DNA from 2 places in the Arthrobacter sp. P1_H7 genome. Region 2 is predicted to be linked to the other one. Evidence: riboswitches for the same ligand, from Rfam matches in the RefSeq annotation. Region 2 holds a riboswitch; the other holds the start of a gene.
The links. Region 2 has a riboswitch for cyclic di-AMP ahead of AC1DXI_RS18670 (aggregation-promoting factor C-terminal-like domain-containing protein). Riboswitches for the same ligand answer to the same signal wherever they lie in the genome.
Positions count from the first base shown of each region.

Region 1: it holds a riboswitch for cyclic di-AMP, as region 2 does, so the genes downstream of both, AC1DXI_RS09410 (NlpC/P60 family protein) here and AC1DXI_RS18670 (aggregation-promoting factor C-terminal-like domain-containing protein) in region 2, are expected to answer to the same signal.

Region 1 is NZ_JBFUCO010000007.1:33,363-37,432, reverse strand. Features, by position in the region: gene AC1DXI_RS09415 (sensor histidine kinase) at 1-420, shown strand, start outside; gene AC1DXI_RS09410 (NlpC/P60 family protein) at 566-1,249, opposite strand; cyclic di-AMP (ydaO/yuaA leader) riboswitch at 1,254-1,456, opposite strand; gene AC1DXI_RS09405 (hypothetical protein) at 1,658-1,906, shown strand; gene AC1DXI_RS09400 (cation:proton antiporter) at 1,903-3,108, shown strand; gene AC1DXI_RS09395 (DNA alkylation repair protein) at 3,198-3,917, opposite strand.
Region 2 is NZ_JBFUCO010000022.1:4,531-8,600, reverse strand. Features, by position in the region: gene AC1DXI_RS18675 (bifunctional glycosyltransferase family 2/GtrA family protein) at 1-154, opposite strand, end outside; gene AC1DXI_RS18670 (aggregation-promoting factor C-terminal-like domain-containing protein) at 311-1,138, opposite strand; cyclic di-AMP (ydaO/yuaA leader) riboswitch at 1,138-1,297, opposite strand; gene AC1DXI_RS18665 (sensor histidine kinase) at 1,479-3,065, opposite strand; gene AC1DXI_RS18660 (response regulator transcription factor) at 3,087-3,827, opposite strand; gene AC1DXI_RS18655 (hypothetical protein) at 4,068-4,070, shown strand, end outside.

The DNA of each region.
Region 1 (4,070 bases), on a different contig from region 2:
CCGGTGGCAGAGCAGCGGAAGGTGCGCCTGGAATTCTCTGCCGATGCCCGGCCGCTGGCCCGGATCGAGAAGAACGCGCTGCGCCGTGCCGTGCTGGCCCTGGCGGACAACGCCCTGGCCCACACGCCTCCGGGCGGCCGCGTGTCCATCACGACCTCAATCGAGCAGAAGCGCGCCGTGATCACCGTGGCGGACTCGGGGACCGGAATTACCGGCGTCGATCAGGCCCGGATCTTTGACCGGTTCGTGCGGACCGCCAGCACCGGCACCTCACAGGGACAGCGGAGCTTTGGCATCGGGCTGGCCTTGGTCCGGGAGATTGCCGTCGCTGCCGGGGGCACTGTCGAGGTGGCCGCGACCGGGGACGAGGGAACCGTCATGAAGCTGACGCTTCCGCTCAGTGAGAGCGGGAATCCCTGAGGATCCTGTGCTGCAGAAGGCGGTGCCGCCGGGAGCCCGGACCCCCAAAATGCGGAGACAGAAAAGACCGGCGATCGATTTGCCCCCAAGGGAAATCGATCGCCGGTCTTTCCGGACTGTCTGGCCCCGGTCGGGGCCATGCGGCTTAGGCGCGGACGAAGGTCACGCCGCCGGTCGCGGTGAGCCAGGACAGCGGGTGCACCATCGTCTGGTTCGAGCCGTTCATGCCGCCGCTGACCACCTGGCCGTTGCCGGCGTAGATGCCCACGTGGCCGGACTGGACCACTATGTCACCGGGCTGCGGCGTGGCCACAACGGCTCCAAGGCCAAGGAACGCGCGGGGACCGATGTCGCCAACGGGCTTACCCGCGGCGCCAAGGGCCTTCTCCACCATGGCGGTGCAGTCCTGGGTGATGCCGACCTGGCTGTAGGCGGCCGAGAGCATGATGGCGTTGCGTCCGCCGGCAGCGGGCGCCGCGGCCGGCGCTGCTGCCGGAGCGGCCTGCACCTGGACGGTCGCCTTGGGCGCTGCCTTGGGCGCTGCCGCCGGGGCTGCAGCGGGAGCCAGAGCCGGAGCCGGAGCAACGGGCTGCTCGATGACCGGCGCGGCAACAGAATCCACTGCGGGGCGCTCGAAGCTGATCTTGACGCTTGAATCGGCGCTGACGGGGGCGCTGACCTGTCCGGTGACGTCGATGTTCGACGCCGGAGCGGAGTCACGCTGCACGGGGGCGGTGGCGGCGTTGGCAGCCATTCCGCTGGTCAGGACCAGGCCGGATGCGGCGGCGAGGACGGCGGCATGGCGCGCAAAAGTATTGACTGAAGTCATGAATGTAGCCTCTCCCAATGCCTGCGAGGTGAGCTGTCGGATTCGGATGGGAGGCACCCGGCCGCACTCCCGGGCCCGTCGTGGCGGGCACTGTGCGGCTTCACCCCAAGACCTGCATATCAGCAGGTCAAAAGTGGTTTCCCCGTCTCTGCCGGACGTTGATGCGAGTTACCCCCGGGCCGCGGCAGAGTTAGGCAATCGGCTGGGGAGCGCCCGTATCGGAGACAACAGGCACTCATCAACCGTAGCGCGAACCGCACCCGAAAGTCACATTCAGGTAACGGAGGCGGTGATGCCGTGCCGCAATTTACCCATAGGGCGGCGCCGCTTCCGAACATAGGATGATGCCATCAGCACCACCGGAAGCGGAGGCCCGAAATGAACAGCCATTGTGTCGCCATCTGCCAGTTGAGCACTCAGCCCCAAGAGGATTTCGACGTCAACACCGAGCTGCTGATCCTGGACGGCGGGGACGTCCACGTGAGCACATGGGACGCGGAACCACGCGACGGAGGCTTCGACGAGCACGTCCTGAATGACCGGGTGGACGCGCTCGGGTACATGGTTGTCAACGACTGGGCCTTCCTGGACGGGAAGGCCTACGCAGTAGTGGAACGGCGGTCGGGAACGGCGCCGGCGGGCCGCGGCGAACCGTGACCTTCCTGTCCCTGGCGCTGATCGCCGTCATCGCCCTGGCTGGCCCCCTGCTGGCCCTGCCCGTGCGCTGGCACTTGCCTGTCATGCTGGGTGAGCTGCTGGCCGGCATCGCGATCGGGCGCTCAGGCCTGGCCCTTGTGGACCCCGCGGACCCGACGTTCACCCTGCTGGCCAATATCGGGTTTGCGCTGATGATGTTCGTGGCAGGCACCCACGTTCCCGTGCGGGATCCGCACATCCGTGGCGCCCTCGGCAGGGGCTCCCGCCGGGCGATTGTGGCCGCAGCGGCAGCGGTGGTGGTCGGAACCGGCATCGGGCTGCTGTTCGGGACTGGACATGCTCCCCTCTATGTCGTGCTGCTGGCGTCCTCGTCGGCCGCCCTGGTGCTTCCAATCGTCGATTCCCTGCGCCTCGGCGGGCCAGATGTCGTTGACATGACCGCGCAGGTGGCAATAGCCGACACAGCCTGCATAATGGCGTTGCCGCTCCTGGTGGATCCGCCCCACGCAGTCCAGGCGGCGCTGGGCGTCCTCGTGGTGACCGGGTGCGCGGTAGTGCTCTTTGTCGGCTTGCGCTGGCTGGAGCGCCGGGGAATCCGCCGGCGCGTGCACCGGCTCTCGGAAAGCCGCAAGTTTGCCCTGGAGCTGCGGATCCAGCTGGCCGTACTCTTCACCCTGGCCGGTGTCGCAACGTGGAGCAATGTTTCTGTGATGATGGCAGGCTTTTCCTTCGGCCTGGTGATGGCTGCCGTCGGCGAACCGCGGCGGCTGGCCCGGCAACTGTTCGCGCTCAGCGACGGCTTCCTGGGTCCGCTCTTCTTCGTCTGGCTGGGTGCCTCGCTGACGCTCAGGGACCTGGCCGGACACCCTGACATGATTGCCCTCGGCCTGGCACTGGGGGGCGGGGCCCTGCTGGCGCACGCCGACCTGGCTTTCCTGGGACTCCCGCTGCCCCTCGGGGTGCTGTCGGCGGCCCAGCTTGGCGTACCGGTGGCCGCGGCGAGCATCGGCACGCAGCTTCAGGTCCTGCTCCCGGGCGAGGCCGCGGCCCTGCTGGTGGGAGCGCTGGTCACCATAGCCGCGGGCGCCGTCGCCGGGTCACGGGCGGCGAGGACTTTCGCGCTGCCGGCAGGTGCCGGCGGCAAGTCCGGGGATTCCGGCAGCACCGTCGGGCAGGACGATCCGGGAGATCCGAAGGCCTGACAGTCCGGATGTCTGAATGTCCGATTTGCCTGAGTGCCTGAGTGCCTGAGTGCCTGAACCAGCCGATCCGGCGGCGAAGGTCCGGATCGTCATGCTCCAACGGACGTGAATTGCAGTTCCGGCCTCCGCTTTGCCATCTCCGCCAGGACCCGGGAGACCGCGTCCCGGACAGCCATGCCGTCGGCGTCGAACTTCCCGTCAGGCTCGCCGAGCACCGCGTTGGCGTGCCGGACAAACCTCTCCCAGTCCCCCGCGCCCGCGCGCAGCGCCAGCAACGGCGAGAGCAGCGCGGCCCGGCGCAGCCAGGCATCCGGCTCGCGCACCCATCGGTCCAGCACGCTGTCGGCCCGCACCCTGGCCAAGACATCGAGCCCGTCCACCAGGGGCCCGACGACGTCGACGGCGAGCGGATCCACAAGGTCCGGCACACGCGCCTGCCGGATGAACCCCTCCAGCCGGGTGAGGTCGGAGTTGGTCAGCAGCTTCACGTTGTTCTGCAGCAGGACCACGGCTGCCAGCCGGCGCTCGAAAACCGGCGCCGCCCCCAGATCGGAGCCCTCCAGATCGGAGCCCTCCAGTTCCGAGCCCCACAGTTCGGAACTCAGCGCAGCGACCTCATCACGGGAGAGTCCGGGATAGCGGCGGCCGGCATCGCGGACCGTGCCGCGCACGGCACCCACGGAGGTGCCGTAGAACCGAAGGCCGCTGCCCGCTGGCGCCGTTTCCAGCCGCGACTGCAGCTGCTCAGCGCGGCGCCAGGAAGCTTCCCGCTGCAGGGAGAGGTCGATGAATTCGCCGGCTTCACTCACAGGTCCATTCTTTCCCGTCGCAGCTCACGGTGGAAACGCGGTGCCAAGCCGTCCTGGGCGGCGGGCGTGGACCATCCAGATCCCCGCCGGCCCTGCTTGGCGGGTCACCACTATCTTCGCGGGAGGTTTGCAGGCTGAGGTAACGGTCCGGTA
Region 2 (4,070 bases):
GCCGGGCGCCGGGGCCGGTAAGCGCCCCGGCGATCGGGCCCGGAGCTGGCGCGTCGGCCAGCGCAAGCCCCGGGGGTGTCTCGGGTGCCGCCGGGCCGGCCGGCGTCGCCGCGGTGCGGGGCAGGGTTCCTGTGGCCTGGTCTGTGAATGTCATGGCTCAACTTTCCCGGCGGCCCTTATGAGGGCTTTAGGGTCAAGCTGTGCTGGGGCTGTGGAAGTCGGCCTGTCGGGCAGGCCCGGCCGTGGAGACGCAAGGAGGCCCCGGATCCGTGTGGATCCGGGGCCTCCTGGGGGGCCGGTTAGTGCCGGTTTAGTACCAGTTGTGTGAGTAGTGGAAGTTCAGGGCGCCGCAGGGGGAGCCGTAGCGCGACTTGACGTAGTTCAGGCCCCAGTTGATCTGGGTCCGGTAGTTGGTCATGTAGTCGGCGCCGGCGCTCGCCATCTTCGTGGCGGGCAGGGACTGGACCACGCCGTAGGCGCCGCTGCTGGCGTTGGTCGCGGTGGTCTTCCAGTCAGATTCCTTGGTCCACAGCTTGTGCAGGCACTGCATCTGGCCAGGTGCCCAGCCATAGCGGCCCAGCTGGGACGCGGCGTAGGCCTGGGCCCCGGCAGGGTCGTCGATTGCGACCGGCGCCGGTGCGGGTGCCGGTGCGGGGGCAGGAGCGGCTGCCGGTGCGGGAGCGGGAGCGGGGGCTGCCGCGGGAGCCGGAGCAGGTGCGGGTGCGGGTGCGGGTGCCGGGGCGGGAGCAGCGGGGGCGGGGATCAGCGCTTCGGCTGCCTTAACCTCGGAGATCTGGGGCGCCACGTTCTTTTCCGCCGGAGCGGTCGGCCCAGCCACCTGGACCCGCTCGAAGTTGAGCTTGGCCAGCGGGTCCGCGATCGTGGCCGTTTGGCTCGCAACGTTCGCCGTGTGGGCGCCCGGCTCTGCCGCCTGGCTGGCGGCGCCGCCACCCAGCAGCAGCGCGCACGCGGCGGTGACGACGGCGGCACGGCGGCCGGTTGTACCGAGTCCGGCGGCGAACCGCGACAGGGCGGATGCCCGTTTGGCCGGTTCGGCGCGGTGGCGCGACTTGGCTGCGCCAACTGAGCGGGAATGCGAATCGCCGTCAGGGCGCGTTTGTACCTGGAATTCAGTCATGGTGGCCTCTCAACGCCGGCGGAGTTAGCTGTCGGGTTCGGATGAGGTCATCCGGCCGCACGGAATATCACGTGTCGGCTTCACCCCGAGGGCGCATGAATGCAGAATGCCCGGGAACTCTGGGTCCCCCGCCTCTGCCTGGTCCAGCGGAATCCGGGAAGCGGCAGAGTTTGGCGTCCGTCCGGATATGCGGCACCGATGGCGGCGCACTCTAAAGACGCTACAGGACCCAACCGCTTAAGTCACATTTTGGTAACAGGAATCACAGGGCCGGGGTGGCGGGTTGCGCCGGGTTCACCATTCGTCCGGTCCCGGGTCCCTGTGGCGCCGGCCGCGCCGTCTATGCCGGCGGCGGCGCGGCGGGCAGGCGCACGGCGAACTCCGTGCGTCCCGGCCGGGACGTGACCTCGACCGTTCCTCCGTGGGCCTCCACGATCGACTGGACTATGGACAGGCCCAACCCGCTGGTGCCCTCGGAAGTCGGCGCGGCGGTCGCCGTGCCCTGGCCTCCGCGGCTGCCGGAAACGGCGCCGGACCCGACCCTAGCCGTCGCGACCGCCGAATTGGCGGGGATGGCTGCGGGACTGGACGCCGGATTGGTGCGTGAGGCGTCGGCCCGGGCGAAGCGGGCGAAGATCCGGCCGATAAATTCCGGGGCGATGCCGCTGCCATTGTCTGTCACGGTGACCACGGCACTGCCGTCAGCCGAGCGCATGACGCCCGTGACCACCTTGGTCCCGGGTTCGGTGTGCTTGCGCGCATTGGACAGGAGATTGGCGAGGACCTGGTGAAGCTGGGTCGCATCACCGCGCACCACCACGGGCTCGTCCGGAAGTTCGAGCTGCCAGATGCGGTCCGGGGCCATGACTTTCTCATCGCTGACGGTCTCGATGGCCAGTTGGGTGAGGTCGACGTCGGAGATCTTGAGCGGCTGCCCCTCGTCCAGGCGCGCCAGCAGCAGCAGGTCCTCCACGAGCGTGGTCATCCGCTCGGACTGGCTTTGCACACGGGCGAGGGACCTCTCGCCGTCGGGGGTGAAATGCTCGGTCATCCGCATCAGCTCCGTGTAGCCGCGGATGGCCGTCAGCGGGGTGCGGAGTTCGTGCGAGGCGTCGGCGACGAACTGCCGGACCTTCATCTCGCTCTCCTGCCGCGCTTCGAGGGCGTTGGAGACGTTGTCCAGCATCTTGTTCAGCGCGTAGCCCACGCTGCCCACTTCCGTTCCGGGATGGGCCGCCGACGTCGGGACGCGCACCCCGAGCGCCACCTCGCCGGCGTCCAGCGGGAGGCGGGAGACCTTGGTGGCCACCTCGGAGAGCTGTTCCAGCGGCTTCATGGTCCGCCGGATCAGGGCCGTGCCGGCGAGCCCGATCAGCACGAGCCCGCCGACGGACACTACCACCATGGTCCAGACCAGGGAGGTCAGGGTGTTTTGCTTTTCTGCCAGCGGGAGTCCGGTCACAATCACGTCGCCGTACGGCGCACGCGCGGCCGTGAGCCGGTAGGCGCCGGCCGAAAGGGTCCGGTCCACGGGCATACCGTTTGGGGTGAGGGTCAGGAGAACCTCGTTGTCGTCGGGGGAGAGGCTCTTGACCGCGCCGTCCCCGGCCAGGAAGCCGGCCCTACTGACTTCGTCGTCCACTATCCGGGCGTTAAGCGTCCCGACGCCCTGTCCCCGGGCTTCGAGGGGGTCGGGGCGCCTGCCCGAATCGTCCGAGGAGGGCCGGCCGAACTCGCTCGAACGGTGGGAGGCCTGGTCCAGCTGGGTGTCGAGTTGCCGGGTGAGGAAGAGGTCCATGGAGGCATAGCTGAACAAGCCCACAGCGCCGCAGATGGCCACGAGCAGCGCCATGGCGACCAGGACCAGCCTAGTGCGCAGATGCCACGTGGACGGGTTGCGCCAGTCGCGTCCGGGGACGCGGGTCATGCCGGAAAGTGAGGGCACGGATCAGTCCGCCGGTTTCAGGACGTACCCGGCTCCGCGCACCGTGTGGATCATGGGCGCGTGGTTGGCGTCGACCTTCTTGCGGAGGTAGGAAATGTACAGTTCCACGATGTTCGCCTGGCCGCCGAAGTCGTAATCCCAGACGCGGTCCAGGATCTGGGCCTTGCTGATGACCCGTTTCGGGTTTTCCATGAGGTAGCGCAGCAGCTCGAACTGCGTGGCGGTCAGGTGCAGTTCCTCACCGGCCCGGGTGACTTCGCGGGTGTCGACATTGAGCACGAGGTCACCCACCACGAGCTCGGCGGTGTCCATGGCGGCCACCCCGGAGCGCTGGACCAGCCGGTGCAGGCGCAGCAGCACCTCTTCCATGCTGAACGGCTTGGTGACGTAGTCATCGCCGCCGGCTGCCAGTCCGGTGATGCGGTCCTGGACGGCATCCTTGGCCGTGAGGAACAGCGCCGGCACCTCCGGCGCGAACGCGCGGATCCTGCTCAGCAGTTCGACGCCGTCGAACCCGGGCAGCATCACGTCCAGCACCAGCACGTCGGGGCGGAACTCCTTGGCTAGCCGGACGGCGCCGGGCCCGTCCTCGGCCACAGCCACGGACCATCCGGCCATCCGCAGGCCCATGCTCATGAGCTCGGAGAGGCTGGGTTCGTCATCCACCACGAGGGCACGGATGGGGGAGCCGTCCGGATGCGTGAGCTGGGGAAGGTTGTTGGTCATGGAGTGCGAAGTGGCCATGGGACAACTCTCCGATCTGCCGGTTAGGCGCGGCTTTGGGGACCCTGTGCGGCACCTGTGAATCCCAGCCTAGCGAGCTGGACGCCGTTGCGGGCCGTACGGGCGGCCACGGCCGCGCTCAATCAGCCCTTCCTGTCCGGCCCGAACGTCACAGGCCGGGCTGTCGGCCCGCACAGCCCAGGCACAGGATCGCTCACCACTCTGGGGTGAACACCGATCCGCACCCTAAGGAGAAACACCATG